Regions from separate parts of the Dehalogenimonas formicexedens genome, predicted to be linked through region 2. Evidence: riboswitches for the same ligand, from Rfam matches in the RefSeq annotation. Region 2 holds a riboswitch; each other region holds the start of a gene.

Region 1 (7,149 bases), 870 kb from region 2:
TTAAGCGGTCTGCCCGCGGTTTTACCCAAAGTCAGCAACATTAAAGATATCGAACCTTGCATCGTTCACGGAGCGTAAAATGGCCCAGGATATTCATTCGGAGATACTCGGATGTTTCCACGGCATAACCGCCGAAGTGGTTTTTCACCGCATATGGAACGTACCTTCGAACGCGTTGTTGTTGCACCTGCCCGAGCCCCAGAGGACACTCTCCGGCCTCCAGGGATACCGGCGCGTCAGCGTGGTCGCCAACTGTCACATTCCCCAACCGCTATGGATGAAACTTCATGACCCGGCGGTGGATTGGCGCGATTATTACCGGCGTATCTTGAAGGCGAATTCTTTCGGCAAGGTACTTTCATTGGACAATGCCACCATGCTTTCCACTGGCGTCCCGATGCCTGAACTGGCTTATCGCGAAGAAACCGACTGCCATCTTTGGGCTATAGCCTTTGTAACCGCCGGTGTCGAAGGCAATGCCCTGCGGGTCGGAGTAGATACCGGCCGCCACCATAACCCCGTTGGTACCATAAACACGGTTGTATTCACATCGGTCGAACTGACTCAGGCGGCGATGGCAGCCTCTTTTATAACCCTGACAGAAGCCAAGGTGGTTGCCCTGGAAGATCTCGGAATAAAAAGCTCCTACAACCCGGCGCTGCAAGCCACGGGAACAGGCACCGATCAGATTGTCATCGTTTCGGGTAAAGGCGAAAAATGTACTTACGTCAGCGGACATACTAAAATAGGCGCGCTGATGGCGCGGGCGGTTACCGCGGCCACTAAGGAAGCCATCACCAAAAGGCGTAAAGCCCTTAACAGTTAGGAGTCCCGTTGGATATTGTCCTGATACTCCTGGTCGCCCTGGCCGTTGAGTTCACCTTGGGTGACCCTCCGAACGTGGTACACCCCGTTGCCTGGATAGGCAAGGCTATTTCCTCCCTCGAACGTTTGGGATTCATCGGCGGGAAGACCTATCAGTTCGTTTACGGCGCCGTTGCCACCCTCGGGCTGACTGCGGTTGTGATAACCGCCTCGCTTTTCATCGTCTCCTGGCTTAAGGATATCAACTATGTGCTCTATGTGATCGTCGCCGGCGTTTTGCTTAAGATGACGTTCAGTTTTGTATACCTTCGAAAGACGGCGTTGCACATCAAACACTTGATCGAGAACGACGAAACGTTAGACAAGGCTCGTTTCGAACTAAGGGCATTGGTAAGCCGGAACACTTCGAAACTGACACGGCCATACCTCGTTTCCGCCACCGTCGAATCGGTCTCCGAAAGCCTGTGCGATAGCCTGGTTTCACCCCTGTTCTTTTTCGTCGTTTTCAGCTTGTTCGGACCATATGGGATCGCTGCGGCGTTTGGGTTCCGGGTGGTTTCCACCTTCGACAGCATGATCGGTTATCACGGTAAATACGAATACCTGAGTAAATTTCCTGCACGGCTTGATGACGTGCTGAATTATCTTCCGGCCCGGATCTCGGCTCTCCTGGTCGTTGTCGCCGCCGGGATTACCAGGATGGGTGCCCGGCGCACCTGGAGCATCGCCCGGGTAGATCACCTTAAGACCGAAAGCCCCAATGCCGGATGGCCGATGGCTGCCGCAGCAGCGGCGTTACGTGTTCAATTTGAGAAAATTGATCATTACCGCCTGGGGAGAGCTGATCGTCCGATGACGCCTGAGGTAGTCGACGATTCATTGAGACTTATCAACAGCGCCACCTGGGTGTGGTTCATCATCTGTTTTGCCGCGGGAGGACTGCTCTATGCCCTCGCCAAGGCCTGAAATTGCGGCACTCTCAAGCTGTTATCATGGCGGGCCGAATTACACCGAATTCGCTCGGCTGGGAATTGACCCAAAGGATGCCATCGATTTCAGTTCAAACTCCAACCCTTATCCCTTCAACCTTGATTTTAAACTAGATGATGTAATTATCGACCATTATCCCGATTCCGATTCGACGGAATTGCGCCGGGCGCTTGCAGCTCAAAACCAGGTTGGCCTTGATAACATCGTCGTAGGGGCTGGGAGCATGGAGATAATAAGGCTTATTGCTCAAGCCTATTTCAGCCGCGGCGATGAAGTAATCATCGTTAAACCGACCTTTGGCGAATACGAGACTGCCTGTTTGGTCGCCGGAGCGGAGGTGGTGGAGTTTTGGGCTCAGGAAGCTGCCGGTTTTTGTCTCAATATCGAGCGCGCGGTCCAGGCTGTCAAACACCTGAAACCAAAAGCAATCTTTATCTGCAACCCCAACAACCCCACCGGCCGGCACGTTTCCAGGAAGGCGATCGAAGAACTCCTGGTTGCGGCAGACCATGGGCTGGTGGTGCTCGATGAAGCCTATCTTGCGTTTACCGACAATCCGTGGAATTCAGTCGACCTTCTTTCATACGGTAATCTGATAATTCTTCGGAGTATGACCAAGGATTTTGCATTGGCCGGATTGCGCCTGGGTTATTGCCTGGCGTCCGCGGACATTATCGAAAACCTGAACAAGGTGAAACCGCCGTGGAACGTCAATGCCGTCGCGCAAAAAGCCGGATTGCAGGCGACAAGGGATGGAGCCTACCTGCGTCGAAGCGAACGGCTTGTAAAGAAAAATCGAGATTACCTGATGAATGAGTTTATCCCACTGGGGTTCAAAATCGTGCCCACCAGCACCAACTTCTTCCTGATGAAGGTCGGCAAGGCCGGAGAGTTCCGTTCAGCTCTTTTGCGTGATCGAATCGTCGTCAGGGATTGCACTTCGTTCGGCCTCCCCGAGTACGTCAGGATAGCTCCAAGGACAATGCCGGAATGCAGGGAGTTGGTGAGAGCAGTCAAAGGCCTAAAATGGCGGCTTGACACTACATTTTGCCGACGTTAATATTAGCAACAATTGAATATCGGGTTTACGGCGCTCGCAAGAGCTTAATTGGGAAGTTCCGCGCAAGTCGGATGCGGTCCCGCCGCTGTGACTGGTGACGAAACCGGCATCACGCCACTGTTCTTTAAAAGAGAATGGGAAGGCGCCGGGAATAGGTTGAGCCAGGAGCCAGAAGACCTGCCGTACAGCGTAACCCTCGAGGAAGGGTTCGGGAGATGGTAAATCCCTGGACCTGAAAAGGCGTACAGGGATTTTTTTATTTTCAGAATATACTAAATAACAAAAGGTAAGGAGACGACCATGGGAGATTTATTGAACAAGACAATCGCGGCGATCAAACCGCTGGACAAGGACGCTATGGCCAGGGCTGCGGCGCGGCAGGACATGCTAACCAAGCCCCAAGGCGCTCTCGGTAGATTGGAAGAAATATCGATCAGGCTCGCCGGCATCCAAGGCAAGCCAATTCCGGTAATAAAAAACAAGGCAATCATCACCATGGCCGGAGACCATGGAGTTGTCGCAGAAAAAGTCGGCAATTATCCCCAAGAAGTTACCCCGCAAATGGTATTGAACTTCGTACATGGTGGCGCGGCGATTAATGTGATCTCGCGCCAGGTAGGAGCCCGCGTCGTTGTAGTTAACATGGGTGTGGCGGGTGACCTGCCGGCCGACATCCCGGTGGTCAACAAGCTTGTCGCCAGGGGCACCAGGAACATCGCCAAAGGGCCTGCGATGACCGAAGCGCAAGCGGTCCAGGCCATCGAAGCCGGCATCCAGGTGGTTAACGCCGAGATCGATAAAGGCCTCGATATCGTGGGCACCGGAGACATGGGCATCGGGAATACCACGCCTTCCGCCGCCATCTGTGCCGTGATGACCGGCCAATCGGTAGTTAAGGTTACCGGCCGCGGCACCGGTCTTACGGACGATCAACTGCAACACAAAATCGAAGTTATCGAAGAAGCCATCTCGGTTAACAGGCCTGACCCGAAGAATGGACTTGACGTTCTGGCCAAGTTGGGCGGATTTGAAATAGGCGGTATCGCCGGCGTCATTCTGGGCGCCGCTGCCCGCGGGGTACCGGTGGTTGTCGACGGCTTCATTTCCGGCGCCGGCGCTCTGATCGCCGAAGCGATAGCCCCCCAGTCACGTGAGTACATGTTCCTGGGACACCTCTCAGTGGAACCCGGCCACAAGATCATGGCTGACAAACTGGAGCTCAAGCCGATAGTTACACTGGACCTGCGCTTGGGTGAAGGCACGGGCGCGGCGATAGGTATCTTTATCGCGGAGACCTCTGCTAAAATACTGGCCGAAATGGCAACCTTCGGCGAAGCGGGAGTCTCCGAGAAGGAAGAATAGGCAAAGGTCGAAATCTCCACCCGCGATCGTTTAGAGGTTACCCGGAAGGCGATAGAACGATGTCTTTCCTGGCAGCTCTACGTTTTTTGACCAGCATACCGATTCCTTTCAAACGGGAGGAGTGGGACAGGCCGTTGACCCAGCAGCAGTTCGCCAGGTCACTGGTCTTTTACCCGTTGGTAGGACTGATCCTCGGGGGAGTGCTGTGCGGGCTGTACTGGATATTCTCCAGATTATTGCCTCCGCTGCTTGCCGATGCGATGGCCATAGGAGTCCTGGCTTACCTGACTGGTGGATTGCACCTGGACGGCTTGATCGATACCTTCGACGGATTGGCCGGGGGGCACCGGTCTCCCGAGCGCCGGCTGCAGATCATGAAGACCCCGGACGTCGGCGCGATGGGGGTGGTAGCCGGCGTGGTCCTGTTGCTGTTGGAATTCGCCGCACTGGCCAGCGTGCCCCAGGACCATGTGTACCTGGCGCTCGTCCTGATGACGGTGCTTTCCCGGTGGGCCATGGCTTACGCTGTCTTCAATTATCCTTACGCCCGGGATACGGGGATGGGCAAAGAATTGAAAAGCGGCTCAAGCGGCTGGGTCATGCCGGTTGCCAGTATTGTCGCCGCAATTATCGTCGGCGTTACCGGCAGTTGGCTGGGAATAATTGTCATGGCGGGAACCTGGGGGTTAACCGTTATGCTGTCAGCGTTCTTCAAAGGCAAGTTCGGGGGCCTTACCGGGGACACTTACGGAGCGCTCAACGAAATCAGCGAATTTACCACCTTATTGCTGGTGGTTCTCTTCACCTTCAATAATTGGCTTTAGAGGACAAACGATTGCGACTTATCCTGGTACGACACGGCAAAACGGCTACCGATAATCCGGAAAAATGCCACGGTTCTACCGACATCGACCTTTCGGAAGAAGGGTACCGGCAGGCCCACCGCCTTGCCGAGCGATTCAGGCATCAGAAAATAGACGCCATATATGCCAGCACACTCCGCCGAGGGATCGAGACAGCTAAACACATCGCTGCTCCTCATAATATCAAGATATATAGCGCTCCCGAACTTAATGAAGTGAATTTCGGCCAGATCGAGGGCATAACCTTCGAAGAAGCCTGCGGGCTCTTTCCCGAGGTAACCGAATTATGGCGCTGTGGCAGCACCAGTATTTGCTTCCCGCTTGGAGAACGGTTCTTGGATTTTGTCGAAAGGGTCAGCGCGTTCACAGAGAAATTGAAGAGCCATAAAGACGATGATACGGTCATGGTCGTAGGCCATGGCGGACCCTACAAGGTGCTCCTGTGTAAACTCCTCGGCCTGCCTATCGATCATTATTGGCAATTCAAATTTGATATGGCTTCGGTAAGCATAATAGATATTTACCCCACCGGGGCAATGCTGGGAAAATTAAGCGACACGTCACATCTGACAAGGGATTAATATGAAAAAGAGAACCATTCTCCTCATTGGGGGAGCGCGGAGCGGCAAGAGCAGTTACGCTGAAGAATTAGCCCGTGAGATCGGCGGCGAGGTCTTATTTGTGGCTACTGCCGAAGCCCGCGATGAAGAAATGCGACGGCGGATTGAGGTGCACAAGAAATCGCGTCCGGCGCACTGGCATACGCTTGAAGCACCATGCAAGGTTGGCGATTGCATCTCCAAAGATAACCGGATACTCGACGTTGTGGTGCTGGACTGCGTTACCCTGCTGGTAAACAACGTCCTGTGCCAGCATATGGCAGTCTCAGGCGAGGACGTTGACGAAAAAGCCGTGGAGGCTGACATCAAAACCGAGATCAACTCGATCATCGCATGCATGGTTCAAAGTCTGGCCACATATATCATGGTGACGAATGAGGTAGGTGAGGGCATCATCCCGCTCGGGGCGTCGACGCGAATTTATCGAGATGTTCTGGGCAGGGCGAACCAAATGCTGGCAAAAGCGGTGGATGAGGTCTATCTGATGGTCGCGGGAATACCGCTGAAGGTAAAACCCCAGAACTAGCGATTCCCGTTACAAACGAGAAATCAAAAAGAGAGGCGGCTCGAATCGAGCCGCCTCTTTACATAATCTGGTGTCACCCTAGATCAATTTATCGATCTTGGACTGAAGGGCGCTCTCCCGGAACGGCGCCAACAACGGTATCGGCAACCTTACCATCTTTAAAGAACATAAGGGTAGGGATGGACATCACCCTGTACTCACCGGCCGGTTTTTTGGTTATTGTCAACGTTAATTTTGCAGAATTTGAACTTTTCCTTGTGCTTTTCTTCAAGTTTTATCAACAATCGGGGCTACCATCCTGCACGGACCGCACCACGGAGCCCAAAAATCCACCAGGACCGGCAGCTTGGATTTCATCACCTCGGCATCAAATGTATCATCGGTAACTTCCAGCGGCATTGTTCACCTCTCTTTATAGACTATCTACAATAGTAACGTTTCGGGGCTTAACTAGGTCAATAGTTGGAACAACGCGGTCCTGCCGCGCCGGATAATTATCGGATCGTAGCTGGTTACGAAATCGAAAACGGTAATATTTAAAGGGCTCACAAAAGCGTCTACCATGGCACGTAACTGATCGGGCGTAAACCCTTTGACCACAATGCCAGCCTTTGGGAGGTAGCCATGCAGACGCCGCACCCACGGCACTTGATCGGGTCAGTCTCAACTATTTTTTTGATAACGCCGGAATTTTCATACTCGATCAATGTGATTGCCTTATACGGGCAGGGGTCGATACAATAAGCGGCAAACCATCGCAATTTTCCTCTATGACTTCGGACACCCGGGGCTCAAGTTCGATCTTGCCTTTGGCGATGGTAGCCAGGACCCGGGCAGCCGCGGCCTGGGCTTGGGCAACCGTTTGGGGAATATCTTTCGGTCCCTGGGCGCAACCGGCGATAA
Region 2 (7,149 bases):
GTGGTCATCTCATTCGCCGCCGGCTTTTCTGTCGCGGAGGCGTAACAGTGAACACACTTAAGGTTGCAGGCGCGGGTGGAATTCCAGACGACCACCGGGCGGGGCACACCACCGTTATCGCCCGAGTGGGCGCGGCCATAACGGAGATGGTCGCCCGGGCTTACGGTCCCAAGCATCAGCCGGGAGATCGATATCATTGTCTCTTTACTTCGCTGGGTGTTTTCATTGCTAAAACTACCATAATCTATTAAATTCTACCAAATACTCAATATCTGGTTTCATGATAACACCCCAGATTATCAGATGACATCCGCAAAACTACGTAATTGTTGGCGAATAGCCACGTATTATTGGAAATATTCAAGCTTCCCCGGTTGACGTGTGGCTTCGATTGATTACCTCCAGCAGTTCCCGCCTTGCGCCCGCAATGGTCAGCGGGCGAGAAGTAAATGGCAGTCCGTCTTCTTTTTCCAGTATCTCCATCAAATGGGCGATCCGCGGCAGCCTGAGTTCGGCGCTGCGGGCTAAGGTCTCGTTGCCGAAGACCTTCTCCGGGTCGCCGCTGGACAGGAGTTCTCCCTTCTTCATGATGGCCACCTGGTCGCAAAACAGCGGCACCAGGTCTACATCGTGGGTGGCGACGATGATGCTGACGCCTTTGTCCCGGTTGATCTTCCTTAATAGGCTCATGATGGCATAGATGCCCTTGGGGTCCAGCCCGCTGGTCGGCTCATCGAGCAGGATTACCTCCGGCCGCATGGCCAGGACGCCGGCCAACGCCGCCCGCCGCTTCTGGCCGTAAGATAGGGTATGGATGGGCCGTTCCTCTAGCCCTACGAGGCCGACCTCGGATAGGGCTTCCTTGGTGCGGGCCTCGATCTCTACCGGCGACAGGCCGAGGTTGGTCGGTCCGAAAGCCACGTCCTGAGCGACGGTGGCGGCGAAAAGCTGGTCGTTGGGATCCTGGAACACCAGATTGATCCGGGAGAACAGTTCCTTGTCTTTGAGTTTGGTCAAGTCCCGGCCGTCGATGAGAATAGCCCCGGAAGTCGGCTTGAGCAGACCGACCAGGAGTTTTAGCAGCGTCGTCTTGCCGCAGCCGTTGGCGCCGAGAAGCGCCCAGAACTGCCCGGTGGGGAATTCAAGCGTCACTTCCCTAAGCGCCTGCGTGCCTTCGGAATAACGGAACGACAAATGGTCGAGCCTGATCACAGGGTGAGTCTCCCGATGAGATAGATCGCCAGCAGCGCGGAAAGCGCCAGGCCGAGCGCGGCGTAATCGGTTAACGAGAGCGTGCGGGTTTTGATCGCCATGGTGCTGCCGGAATAACCCCGGACGCTCATCGCCGAGAACAAGCGCTCGGCGCGGTCATAGGCGCGGAAGAACAGGCTGGCGGCCAACACGGATACTGATTTCATGGCCGTCCGCCAGCGCGCGTAACCCAGGCGCATCTGTTGCGCCTGCCGGATGGTAATGACCTCTTCAAGCAGGACAAAGATGAAGCGGTACATCAGGGCGGTAATCTCGACGATTACTTTCGGCACCCGGAAGGATTGGCTGGCGGACAGGAGTTGCTGCACCGGCGTCGACAGGCTGAGCCAGATGACCAACGACGCGCCGCCGATGACCCGCGCGACAATGAGCAGACCGCGCTCTAATCCTTCGGCATAAGCCGATATGGTCAGACCAAACACATCGACTTGACCGATAACCGTCTCGCCATTCAGGAGGAGCTGGGTGACGAAGACGACCGATGCCATCACCAGCGGCAGGCCGAGCCTGAGCAATATCCGCCTTACCTGCACCCTGGAAATCAGCAGGCTGCCCAGCGCGGCCGCGGCGATAAGCAGCGGCGCCACGACGTTGACACTGAGAAGATTGACCATGATCGCCACTGCCACCACGACCACCTTGAGCCGCGCATCGAAACGGCCGAGTCGGCTGTTCGTGACGGCGGCGGTGGTGAGGATGTGGAAATCAGCCAACAGGCCGAACCTCCGCGGGGGATTTCGCTGCGAGGTGGCTTTGAAAAAGGTAACCGGTAAAAATCCCGATTATGGCCCCACCAAGGGCGAAGATAAAGAGCACCACATCTCCCAGGGCTGGATCCAGCATCGGGTTGCCCGAGAACGCTTCCCAGGCGGCGACGAGGATCGCCAGCGCCACGGCCAGGATGCCAAAGGCCAATAAAGCCGAGGAATGTTTTGAGTTATTATTCCCGCCGAAGAGTTGCCGCCAGTATTTGCCAATGATACCCCCGGCGACAAGGCTGCCGAGGGTGAAGAAGAACACCAGCATATTGCCCTGCTCGGTGTTGAGCAGCGGGTCCCGGGCTTCCCGGCCGGCGCCGGCGGCGGCATCCCCGGAGAGGACATCGGTGGCGTCGCTGAAAGGTCCGTCGTCCTTGACCGGGTTGTTCGACGCCAGGAGAAAAGTGCCGATGATCGCCGCCAGGCCGATCAGCACCACGAACATTGTGCCCACAAGCTTTCCCTTATTCAACGGATTGCCTCTTCTGCTGTTTGTTTCCGGGCGAGTAAACCGCCAGCCAGCAGGTCCGGGCGGCGCTGCTGAATGGCCCCGACCACCCCGGCGGTGAAAAGGCCCTCCAGAAAACCGAGCGGCAATTGCGTCGGCGCGAAGGCGGCGACCAGGCTGCCCCACATCTGCCAGAAGCCTCCGGGCGCCGCCAGGGCCGAGGCCAATTCGAACGAGGTCATGGCATAGGTCGCCCAGTCGCCCAGGACCCCGGCGGCAAAGGCTGCCGGCATCAAGCTGACGCCCGTTTTCCGCAGCACGAAAAACACGCCGAAACCTACGAACGACCCGACCACCGCCATAGATAGGATATTGGCTCCCCAGGTGGAGAGACCGCCGTGAGACAGGAAAAGTGCCTGGAATAACAGGGCGATAGCCCCCAGTACAGCGGCGATGAACGGGCCCAGAAGGATTGCCGCCAATGGTGTGCCGGCCGGATGGGAAGTCGTCCCGGCGACGGGAACCGGGACGGGAAAGACCGAGATGAGAAAAACGGCGGCTCCGGCGAGGCCGAGCAGGGGGATCAGTTTTCGGTTCTGCTGTGTTTTTTTGGAGATCATCCTGACGCCAATAATCAGGAAAGGAATAGCAACGGCATACCACCCTATTGCCCAGCCGGCTGGAAGTATGCCCTCGGCGATGTGCATGGCCAACACCGGCTTGGGGGCAAAAACAAAAAGCGCCACGCCCAATAGCGCTGCCTGAATGGCCAGGCTTCCGAATCTCCGTGTCTGGCCGGTAGCGCCTGGTTTTTCGACTGAGTGCTTTTCGATAGCCCGATTCCTCTCAGGGCGGAATAGCTCTTTTCAAGGACCCATTGAGCCGGAAAAATAGAAAACCCCTTAGCCATGCGGCCAAAGGGTCAATGTCAATAAAAAATTGGCACTGCTCCTCTGCCGCGGAGAGCCCACTTAATCTAAGGCCAGGGTTCTGACTCCCGGTAGTAATATTACCGGTTACAGCAGGCGGGACTGTGCCGGACTTTCACCGGACTTACACCTGCGCGTCCTTCCATTGAAGGACTACCTTAGATTGTTGTGTTATTCAATTACACTTAATCTATATCACTTAGAGTTGATTGTCAAGGGCCTTAATGGTACCATTAACGAGTCGGTTGATTGAGGGCTAGAGCCGAACGCGACAGATTTGTTGAGATGCAGAGGAGCGAGATGACCATCAAAACCAGCCAACCAGCGGTAATAATCCTGTCTCACGGCAGCCCGAAGGCTGACAGCGTCATTCCTATCATGACGGGTCTTTGCGCCCGCCTCAAGCGTTATCTGGCGCCGGGTGTTGAGATCCGCTGGGCGGCGATGCAGTTCAACCATCCTACCCTGGCCGAGTCAGCCGCCACCCTTTATGACGAGGGGTTCCGGAACGTGGTGGTCATGCCGTACTTCCTCTACAGCGGTCAGCACGTCAGCCATGACATCCCCGGTATGATGGACGAGATCAGCAAGCAATACTCCGACCTCAAGCTTAAACTGGCCGGCACCCTGGACCGGGCTGAAAGCCTGATCGAACTCGTCGCTGAACGGCTAGGCACGGCTTCTCCGGAATTGTTACCGCATTTTGAGGATTCAGCGGTGGCCAGCCGCCCGGAAGATATTGAGGCTCTGTCGATGGAGATCATCGAAGCCAACCTCCCGGAATTGCCCTTCAACCGGTCCGAAAAGGAAGTGGTTAAAAGGCTGATCCACGCCAGCGGCGAAATACCACTAGCCAGCAAGATCCAGATGACCTCCGGTGCGGTTGATTCGGGTATCGCCGCCCTCCGCGCCGGGAAGGGCGTGTTCACCGACGTCCGCATGGTCGGCGCCGGGGTCAACCGGGCCAATGCCGAAAAGTTGGGGGTTCAGGTCTTCTGTGCCCTGGACGAGAAGGACCTCGCCGATGAAGCTAAGGCGACCAATCAAACCCGCAGCGCCGTGGCTATCAAACGCCTCGCCGACCGGATCGATGGCGCGATTGTGGCCATCGGGAACGCGCCTACGGCACTATACGCACTGCTGGACCTCATCGACGCCGGCCAGGTTCGCCCCGCCCTGGTGATCGGCATGCCGGTAGGCTTCGTTCAGGCCAAGGAGTCCAAGGAGGCGTTGGTGAAGCGCGACGTTCCATACATAACCGTGCGGGGAACCCGGGGTGGCAGCAACCTCGCGGCGGCGGCGGTTAACGCGCTTATGAAGCTAGCGATTAGGTAACCGTTTTGGGGAAGAGACACAGAGAATGTCAGGCCCAATGGCGTTTACATGACACAATCCAGGCGACTGTTTGATCACACCTTCTGACGAAAGGTGTGAGCCACCTTGCAGACCAAAGTGTAAAAGTGGCTCATTGGACGGAGATAGAGAATAGTCGAACTTCACCTGACGCGCGGGGCAATCAATATCGAAGGGAGAAAGTAGTTGTCTAAACCCTTATCTGCTCAAGACCTATCGGATTAGAAATCAATTATTGACCAACTACTAGCGGTAGTCCGGCTTGAAGATGAGTTAAAATCACTTCCAGATGATAGTCTTACCCAGACGACCCTAAACTTACTGGCGGATCAAAAGAAATCCCTATATGAACAAAAAAGAAAACTAGTTGAACGTTTACAATAACGTCGTTTTTGACTTTTGGAACAACTCATTGACTTATGGAACAAATGCCTCTTTTGGAGCAAAGCCCAGCTGGAGCGAGCGGCGGCTTAAGGTTACTAAAATAGCATTGCCTGCCTGGTTATTTGTTTGAACAGATATTTATGGTAAAAGCAATATCACTTAGGAAATGATGTCCCTTTAGCGGACCAGCGTAAGGGCACGACGGCTAGCGAGAAGAAAGACGTCCTTGGGGTTGGTGCTGCGGCGGAGGCTCTTCAGAACCCCCTGCTGTGTCTCCGGCGTCCAGAAGATCCGTAAGTTCTCACGTGCCCGCGTCACGGCCGTGTAGAAGATGCTGTGTGTGATGTCGTCTTCATTGGCATCGGTGATTACGATCTTGACGGAGTCATACTCGAGGCCCTGCGCTTTGTGAATCGAAACGGCGTAAGCCACCTGGAATGGCACGGTGGTGTTCAGCGAGTCGTCGTCTTCATCGCTGGTGTCGTACTCGTAGACTGAGAAGCGTACGGTCGAGTCACCCATCCATTCGAGTTCATCACTAACGACGTCGAATTCGCTGAGCGGTCGATCAAGCTCGACGTCAAATTGAATTCGACCACGGGCGCGATCGATGCATCTGATCCAGCCCTTGAGGTTGTTGTAGATCACGGGTCGGAACCGCTCAGACTCGTAGAAGAGGACGGGATCACCGACCTTATACGTATAGACGCCCCAGGTCGTCGCTGCACCGGTGTTGCTGCTCTGCAGAAATCGGTTGATGTTGTTGATGCCGTAGACACCGTCGTAGTTCAGGCACAGGATGATCTCGTCCTGCCCTCGGGTCTCGAACAACGTCTTGTCGAGTATGGTCGAGTACCCATTGCGAGCCATAACCTCGGCGATGTCGTCTTCGATGGCTCGCACCTTGTTCCAGAAGCCCAAAAGTGACGCGTTCTTGGTTCTGAAAGGCGTGGTCAGCTCGAACACAGACGTGCTCGGGATGAATGAACGAATTATACTGAACCAGTTGCCGAACTGGATCGACTCGATCTGGTAGACGTCGCCGACGAGTACGAGCAACTTAAAGGAGGTCTTCTCCAGAACTTTGATTAGGTCTGCGTTGCTCACAGTACTACACTCGTCAATGATTAGGAGGTCGTAATCTGGATCGGTGGCACTCCTGTAGATGTGGCTGCTGATCGTGCGGAAAACCGAGTTCTGCGCGGTTACCTTGCGCTTGAGGTTGTCGATCGCTGGGTTAGTGTGCGCAAGGAAGAGCTTCTCTTTGTCATTAAAATAGTGCGCAATGTGATCCACCATCGTTGACTTGCCAGTGCCGGCCGCCCCGTAGATCAGGGCGACGCGAGACTGGCTGAACAACTGCTTGAGCGCATCTTCCTTCGCGTGGTCATCGATGCCTCGAGATGTCTCATCGAGCCAGCGCTCAACGGCTTGTGTGTAGCCGGCAATCCCAGATAATGCGTACCCTTGGAGTGTCTTGACGATGGAGACGGTGTCGTCCTCATGCCCACTGATAAAGACATGGTCCTTGTCGAGCACGAGTCGACGATGCGTATGCTTGTAATAGAGCTTATCGTTGTAAGTAGAGATCAAATCATTGACCTCTCCGAACTCCTCAAGATCAACCACGGGAGTGTAGAGAATTCCGTGACGCTCTACGTTGTTCTTCACGCGTCGAGCGAGCAGTTCGTGGTTCCGCCCGGTTACATCAATGCTCTCGACGAGGTCCCAGTACCGTGGGTTGTGCTCAGGCAGCGAGGTGCAGAACGGCATATTGTCGAAGGGGATGCAGCCGTACAGGAGATCCAGATCGGAAAGGCGGGTACAGCGGTCCGGGTGATACTGCGGTTTGAGGATCTGGTTGTGCATCCGCAGCATGAGATAGCGGAGTACGTTGTGACCCGAAGCGGCTGATCTCACTATGCGGCGTACTTCATCCAGAACAGGGAAGATCTGCGGCTTGTCCACACCAGCCGTACCCGCCGCCCTCACTACCGCGTACTTG
Region 3 (7,149 bases), 840 kb from region 2:
TGCCATCGTTCACTGTGTGGGCAGTCGGGACAAAAATCATCATGAATACTGCTCCCAGATCTGCTGCATGTATTCACTTAAACAGGCTCACCTGATCCGGGAGCGCACCGGTGCCGGGGTCTACCAGATGTACATCGATCTTCGGTGCGCGGGCAAAGGTTATGAAGAATTCTCGAACCGGATTGCTGAAGATGGTGTCAATTTTGTCCGCGGTAAAGTCGCTGAGATCACCGACAAAACGATCGGTGATGAACAGAGCGGCAAACTCATCGTTATTGTTGAAGATACGCTACTGGGCACCGTCCTGAGGGTACCGGTTGACATGGTGGTTCTCGCGGTGGCTGTCGAACCCCAACCGGACGCCGAAGCCGTCGGGCGTCTTTTTGGCCTGTCCCGTAGTGCTGACGGCTTTTTCCTCGAGAGGCACCCCAAACTGGACCCGATCGCGACAATGAACGAGGGCGTCTTTATCGCCGGTTGCGCCCAGGGACCGAAAGATATTCCCCAAACGGTTGCCCAAGCCCAGGCCGCGGCTGCCCGGGTCCTGGCTACCATCGCCAAAGGCAAGATCGAACTTGAGCCCCGGGTGTCCGAAGTCATAGAGGAAAATTGCGATGGTTGCGCTTATTGTATCGACCCCTGCCCGTATAAGGCAATCACATTGATCGAGTATGAAAATTCCGGCGTTATCAAAAAAATAGTTGAGACTGACCCGATCAAGTGCCGTGGGTGCGGCGTCTGCATGGCTACCTGCCCAAAGGCTGGCATTGTGGTCAAAGGGTTTACGCCCGATCAGTTACGTGCCATGGTAGACGCTTTTGTGAGCCCTTAAATATTACCGTTTTCGATTTCGTAACCAGCTACGATCCGATAATTATCCGGCGCGGCAGGACCGCGTTGTTCCAACTATTGACCTAGTTAAGCCCGAAACGTTACTATTGTAGATAGTCTATAAAGAGAGGTGAACAATGCCGCTGGAAGTTACCGATGATACATTTGATGCCGAGGTGATGAAATCCAAGCTGCCGGTCCTGGTGGATTTTTGGGCTCCGTGGTGCGGTCCGTGCAGGATGGTAGCCCCGATTGTTGATAAACTTGAAGAAAAGCACAAGGAAAAGTTCAAATTCTGCAAAATTAACGTTGACAATAACCAAAAAACCGCCGGTGAGTACAGGGTGATGTCCATCCCTACCCTTATGTTCTTTAAAGATGGTAAGGTTGCCGATACCGTTGTTGGCGCCGTTCCGGAGAGCGCCCTTCAGTCCAAGATCGATAAATTGATCTAGGGTGACACCAGATTATGTAAAGAGGCGGCTCGATTCGAGCCGCCTCTCTTTTTGATTTCTCGTTTGTAACGGGAATCGCTAGTTCTGGGGTTTTACCTTCAGCGGTATTCCCGCGACCATCAGATAGACCTCATCCACCGCTTTTGCCAGCATTTGGTTCGCCCTGCCCAGAACATCTCGATAAATTCGCGTCGACGCCCCGAGCGGGATGATGCCCTCACCTACCTCATTCGTCACCATGATATATGTGGCCAGACTTTGAACCATGCATGCGATGATCGAGTTGATCTCGGTTTTGATGTCAGCCTCCACGGCTTTTTCGTCAACGTCCTCGCCTGAGACTGCCATATGCTGGCACAGGACGTTGTTTACCAGCAGGGTAACGCAGTCCAGCACCACAACGTCGAGTATCCGGTTATCTTTGGAGATGCAATCGCCAACCTTGCATGGTGCTTCAAGCGTATGCCAGTGCGCCGGACGCGATTTCTTGTGCACCTCAATCCGCCGTCGCATTTCTTCATCGCGGGCTTCGGCAGTAGCCACAAATAAGACCTCGCCGCCGATCTCACGGGCTAATTCTTCAGCGTAACTGCTCTTGCCGCTCCGCGCTCCCCCAATGAGGAGAATGGTTCTCTTTTTCATATTAATCCCTTGTCAGATGTGACGTGTCGCTTAATTTTCCCAGCATTGCCCCGGTGGGGTAAATATCTATTATGCTTACCGAAGCCATATCAAATTTGAATTGCCAATAATGATCGATAGGCAGGCCGAGGAGTTTACACAGGAGCACCTTGTAGGGTCCGCCATGGCCTACGACCATGACCGTATCATCGTCTTTATGGCTCTTCAATTTCTCTGTGAACGCGCTGACCCTTTCGACAAAATCCAAGAACCGTTCTCCAAGCGGGAAGCAAATACTGGTGCTGCCACAGCGCCATAATTCGGTTACCTCGGGAAAGAGCCCGCAGGCTTCTTCGAAGGTTATGCCCTCGATCTGGCCGAAATTCACTTCATTAAGTTCGGGAGCGCTATATATCTTGATATTATGAGGAGCAGCGATGTGTTTAGCTGTCTCGATCCCTCGGCGGAGTGTGCTGGCATATATGGCGTCTATTTTCTGATGCCTGAATCGCTCGGCAAGGCGGTGGGCCTGCCGGTACCCTTCTTCCGAAAGGTCGATGTCGGTAGAACCGTGGCATTTTTCCGGATTATCGGTAGCCGTTTTGCCGTGTCGTACCAGGATAAGTCGCAATCGTTTGTCCTCTAAAGCCAATTATTGAAGGTGAAGAGAACCACCAGCAATAAGGTGGTAAATTCGCTGATTTCGTTGAGCGCTCCGTAAGTGTCCCCGGTAAGGCCCCCGAACTTGCCTTTGAAGAACGCTGACAGCATAACGGTTAACCCCCAGGTTCCCGCCATGACAATTATTCCCAGCCAACTGCCGGTAACGCCGACGATAATTGCGGCGACAATACTGGCAACCGGCATGACCCAGCCGCTTGAGCCGCTTTTCAATTCTTTGCCCATCCCCGTATCCCGGGCGTAAGGATAATTGAAGACAGCGTAAGCCATGGCCCACCGGGAAAGCACCGTCATCAGGACGAGCGCCAGGTACACATGGTCCTGGGGCACGCTGGCCAGTGCGGCGAATTCCAACAGCAACAGGACCACGCCGGCTACCACCCCCATCGCGCCGACGTCCGGGGTCTTCATGATCTGCAGCCGGCGCTCGGGAGACCGGTGCCCCCCGGCCAATCCGTCGAAGGTATCGATCAAGCCGTCCAGGTGCAATCCACCAGTCAGGTAAGCCAGGACTCCTATGGCCATCGCATCGGCAAGCAGCGGAGGCAATAATCTGGAGAATATCCAGTACAGCCCGCACAGCACTCCCCCGAGGATCAGTCCTACCAACGGGTAAAAGACCAGTGACCTGGCGAACTGCTGCTGGGTCAACGGCCTGTCCCACTCCTCCCGTTTGAAAGGAATCGGTATGCTGGTCAAAAAACGTAGAGCTGCCAGGAAAGACATCGTTCTATCGCCTTCCGGGTAACCTCTAAACGATCGCGGGTGGAGATTTCGACCTTTGCCTATTCTTCCTTCTCGGAGACTCCCGCTTCGCCGAAGGTTGCCATTTCGGCCAGTATTTTAGCAGAGGTCTCCGCGATAAAGATACCTATCGCCGCGCCCGTGCCTTCACCCAAGCGCAGGTCCAGTGTAACTATCGGCTTGAGCTCCAGTTTGTCAGCCATGATCTTGTGGCCGGGTTCCACTGAGAGGTGTCCCAGGAACATGTACTCACGTGACTGGGGGGCTATCGCTTCGGCGATCAGAGCGCCGGCGCCGGAAATGAAGCCGTCGACAACCACCGGTACCCCGCGGGCAGCGGCGCCCAGAATGACGCCGGCGATACCGCCTATTTCAAATCCGCCCAACTTGGCCAGAACGTCAAGTCCATTCTTCGGGTCAGGCCTGTTAACCGAGATGGCTTCTTCGATAACTTCGATTTTGTGTTGCAGTTGATCGTCCGTAAGACCGGTGCCGCGGCCGGTAACCTTAACTACCGATTGGCCGGTCATCACGGCACAGATGGCGGCGGAAGGCGTGGTATTCCCGATGCCCATGTCTCCGGTGCCCACGATATCGAGGCCTTTATCGATCTCGGCGTTAACCACCTGGATGCCGGCTTCGATGGCCTGGACCGCTTGCGCTTCGGTCATCGCAGGCCCTTTGGCGATGTTCCTGGTGCCCCTGGCGACAAGCTTGTTGACCACCGGGATGTCGGCCGGCAGGTCACCCGCCACACCCATGTTAACTACAACGACGCGGGCTCCTACCTGGCGCGAGATCACATTAATCGCCGCGCCACCATGTACGAAGTTCAATACCATTTGCGGGGTAACTTCTTGGGGATAATTGCCGACTTTTTCTGCGACAACTCCATGGTCTCCGGCCATGGTGATGATTGCCTTGTTTTTTATTACCGGAATTGGCTTGCCTTGGATGCCGGCGAGCCTGATCGATATTTCTTCCAATCTACCGAGAGCGCCTTGGGGCTTGGTTAGCATGTCCTGCCGCGCCGCAGCCCTGGCCATAGCGTCCTTGTCCAGCGGTTTGATCGCCGCGATTGTCTTGTTCAATAAATCTCCCATGGTCGTCTCCTTACCTTTTGTTATTTAGTATATTCTGAAAATAAAAAAATCCCTGTACGCCTTTTCAGGTCCAGGGATTTACCATCTCCCGAACCCTTCCTCGAGGGTTACGCTGTACGGCAGGTCTTCTGGCTCCTGGCTCAACCTATTCCCGGCGCCTTCCCATTCTCTTTTAAAGAACAGTGGCGTGATGCCGGTTTCGTCACCAGTCACAGCGGCGGGACCGCATCCGACTTGCGCGGAACTTCCCAATTAAGCTCTTGCGAGCGCCGTAAACCCGATATTCAATTGTTGCTAATATTAACGTCGGCAAAATGTAGTGTCAAGCCGCCATTTTAGGCCTTTGACTGCTCTCACCAACTCCCTGCATTCCGGCATTGTCCTTGGAGCTATCCTGACGTACTCGGGGAGGCCGAACGAAGTGCAATCCCTGACGACGATTCGATCACGCAAAAGAGCTGAACGGAACTCTCCGGCCTTGCCGACCTTCATCAGGAAGAAGTTGGTGCTGGTGGGCACGATTTTGAACCCCAGTGGGATAAACTCATTCATCAGGTAATCTCGATTTTTCTTTACAAGCCGTTCGCTTCGACGCAGGTAGGCTCCATCCCTTGTCGCCTGCAATCCGGCTTTTTGCGCGACGGCATTGACGTTCCACGGCGGTTTCACCTTGTTCAGGTTTTCGATAATGTCCGCGGACGCCAGGCAATAACCCAGGCGCAATCCGGCCAATGCAAAATCCTTGGTCATACTCCGAAGAATTATCAGATTACCGTATGAAAGAAGGTCGACTGAATTCCACGGATTGTCGGTAAACGCAAGATAGGCTTCATCGAGCACCACCAGCCCATGGTCTGCCGCAACCAGGAGTTCTTCGATCGCCTTCCTGGAAACGTGCCGGCCGGTGGGGTTGTTGGGGTTGCAGATAAAGATTGCTTTTGGTTTCAGGTGTTTGACAGCCTGGACCGCGCGCTCGATATTGAGACAAAAACCGGCAGCTTCCTGAGCCCAAAACTCCACCACCTCCGCTCCGGCGACCAAACAGGCAGTCTCGTATTCGCCAAAGGTCGGTTTAACGATGATTACTTCATCGCCGCGGCTGAAATAGGCTTGAGCAATAAGCCTTATTATCTCCATGCTCCCAGCCCCTACGACGATGTTATCAAGGCCAACCTGGTTTTGAGCTGCAAGCGCCCGGCGCAATTCCGTCGAATCGGAATCGGGATAATGGTCGATAATTACATCATCTAGTTTAAAATCAAGGTTGAAGGGATAAGGGTTGGAGTTTGAACTGAAATCGATGGCATCCTTTGGGTCAATTCCCAGCCGAGCGAATTCGGTGTAATTCGGCCCGCCATGATAACAGCTTGAGAGTGCCGCAATTTCAGGCCTTGGCGAGGGCATAGAGCAGTCCTCCCGCGGCAAAACAGATGATGAACCACACCCAGGTGGCGCTGTTGATAAGTCTCAATGAATCGTCGACTACCTCAGGCGTCATCGGACGATCAGCTCTCCCCAGGCGGTAATGATCAATTTTCTCAAATTGAACACGTAACGCCGCTGCTGCGGCAGCCATCGGCCATCCGGCATTGGGGCTTTCGGTCTTAAGGTGATCTACCCGGGCGATGCTCCAGGTGCGCCGGGCACCCATCCTGGTAATCCCGGCGGCGACAACGACCAGGAGAGCCGAGATCCGGGCCGGAAGATAATTCAGCACGTCATCAAGCCGTGCAGGAAATTTACTCAGGTATTCGTATTTACCGTGATAACCGATCATGCTGTCGAAGGTGGAAACCACCCGGAACCCAAACGCCGCAGCGATCCCATATGGTCCGAACAAGCTGAAAACGACGAAAAAGAACAGGGGTGAAACCAGGCTATCGCACAGGCTTTCGGAGACCGATTCGACGGTGGCGGAAACGAGGTATGGCCGTGTCAGTTTCGAAGTGTTCCGGCTTACCAATGCCCTTAGTTCGAAACGAGCCTTGTCTAACGTTTCGTCGTTCTCGATCAAGTGTTTGATGTGCAACGCCGTCTTTCGAAGGTATACAAAACTGAACGTCATCTTAAGCAAAACGCCGGCGACGATCACATAGAGCACATAGTTGATATCCTTAAGCCAGGAGACGATGAAAAGCGAGGCGGTTATCACAACCGCAGTCAGCCCGAGGGTGGCAACGGCGCCGTAAACGAACTGATAGGTCTTCCCGCCGATGAATCCCAAACGTTCGAGGGAGGAAATAGCCTTGCCTATCCAGGCAACGGGGTGTACCACGTTCGGAGGGTCACCCAAGGTGAACTCAACGGCCAGGGCGACCAGGAGTATCAGGACAATATCCAACGGGACTCCTAACTGTTAAGGGCTTTACGCCTTTTGGTGATGGCTTCCTTAGTGGCCGCGGTAACCGCCCGCGCCATCAGCGCGCCTATTTTAGTATGTCCGCTGACGTAAGTACATTTTTCGCCTTTACCCGAAACGATGACAATCTGATCGGTGCCTGTTCCCGTGGCTTGCAGCGCCGGGTTGTAGGAGCTTTTTATTCCGAGATCTTCCAGGGCAACCACCTTGGCTTCTGTCAGGGTTATAAAAGAGGCTGCCATCGCCGCCTGAGTCAGTTCGACCGATGTGAATACAACCGTGTTTATGGTACCAACGGGGTTATGGTGGCGGCCGGTATCTACTCCGACCCGCAGGGCATTGCCTTCGACACCGG

The links. Region 2 has a riboswitch for cobalamin ahead of Dform_RS08900 (energy-coupling factor ABC transporter permease). Riboswitches for the same ligand answer to the same signal wherever they lie in the genome.
Region 1: it holds a riboswitch for cobalamin, as region 2 does, so the genes downstream of both, cobT (nicotinate-nucleotide--dimethylbenzimidazole phosphoribosyltransferase) here and Dform_RS08900 (energy-coupling factor ABC transporter permease) in region 2, are expected to answer to the same signal.
Region 3: it holds a riboswitch for cobalamin, as region 2 does, so the genes downstream of both, cobT (nicotinate-nucleotide--dimethylbenzimidazole phosphoribosyltransferase) here and Dform_RS08900 (energy-coupling factor ABC transporter permease) in region 2, are expected to answer to the same signal.

The regions. Positions count from the first base shown of each region.
Region 1 covers NZ_CP018258.1:828,556-835,704, reverse strand. Annotated here, with positions in the region: gene Dform_RS04495 (ABC transporter ATP-binding protein) at 1-78, shown strand, start outside; gene Dform_RS04490 (adenosylcobinamide amidohydrolase) at 80-826, shown strand; gene cbiB (adenosylcobinamide-phosphate synthase CbiB) at 835-1,791, shown strand; gene Dform_RS04480 (pyridoxal phosphate-dependent aminotransferase) at 1,772-2,875, shown strand; cobalamin riboswitch at 2,887-3,074, shown strand; gene cobT (nicotinate-nucleotide--dimethylbenzimidazole phosphoribosyltransferase) at 3,176-4,237, shown strand; gene cobS (adenosylcobinamide-GDP ribazoletransferase) at 4,297-5,061, shown strand; gene Dform_RS04465 (histidine phosphatase family protein) at 5,073-5,681, shown strand; gene cobU (bifunctional adenosylcobinamide kinase/adenosylcobinamide-phosphate guanylyltransferase) at 5,683-6,246, shown strand; partial or broken gene trxA (thioredoxin) at 6,325-6,645, opposite strand; gene Dform_RS11560 (hypothetical protein) at 6,697-6,885, opposite strand; gene Dform_RS04445 (FAD-dependent oxidoreductase) at 6,950-7,149, opposite strand, start outside.
Region 2 covers NZ_CP018258.1:1,696,042-1,703,190, forward strand. Annotated here, with positions in the region: gene Dform_RS08880 (radical SAM/SPASM domain-containing protein) at 1-197, opposite strand, end outside; gene Dform_RS08885 (energy-coupling factor ABC transporter ATP-binding protein) at 361-1,212, opposite strand; gene cbiQ (cobalt ECF transporter T component CbiQ) at 1,209-1,985, opposite strand; gene Dform_RS08895 (hypothetical protein) at 1,978-2,502, opposite strand; gene Dform_RS08900 (energy-coupling factor ABC transporter permease) at 2,499-3,224, opposite strand; cobalamin riboswitch at 3,442-3,583, opposite strand; gene Dform_RS11070 (precorrin-8X methylmutase) at 3,708-4,742, shown strand; gene Dform_RS08915 (ATP-dependent DNA helicase) at 5,322-7,149, opposite strand, start outside.
Region 3 covers NZ_CP018258.1:857,419-864,567, forward strand. Annotated here, with positions in the region: gene Dform_RS04580 (FAD-dependent oxidoreductase) at 1-832, shown strand, start outside; gene trxA (thioredoxin) at 969-1,286, shown strand; gene cobU (bifunctional adenosylcobinamide kinase/adenosylcobinamide-phosphate guanylyltransferase) at 1,365-1,928, opposite strand; gene Dform_RS04595 (histidine phosphatase family protein) at 1,930-2,538, opposite strand; gene cobS (adenosylcobinamide-GDP ribazoletransferase) at 2,550-3,314, opposite strand; gene cobT (nicotinate-nucleotide--dimethylbenzimidazole phosphoribosyltransferase) at 3,374-4,435, opposite strand; cobalamin riboswitch at 4,537-4,724, opposite strand; gene Dform_RS04610 (pyridoxal phosphate-dependent aminotransferase) at 4,736-5,839, opposite strand; gene cbiB (adenosylcobinamide-phosphate synthase CbiB) at 5,820-6,776, opposite strand; gene Dform_RS04620 (adenosylcobinamide amidohydrolase) at 6,785-7,149, opposite strand, start outside.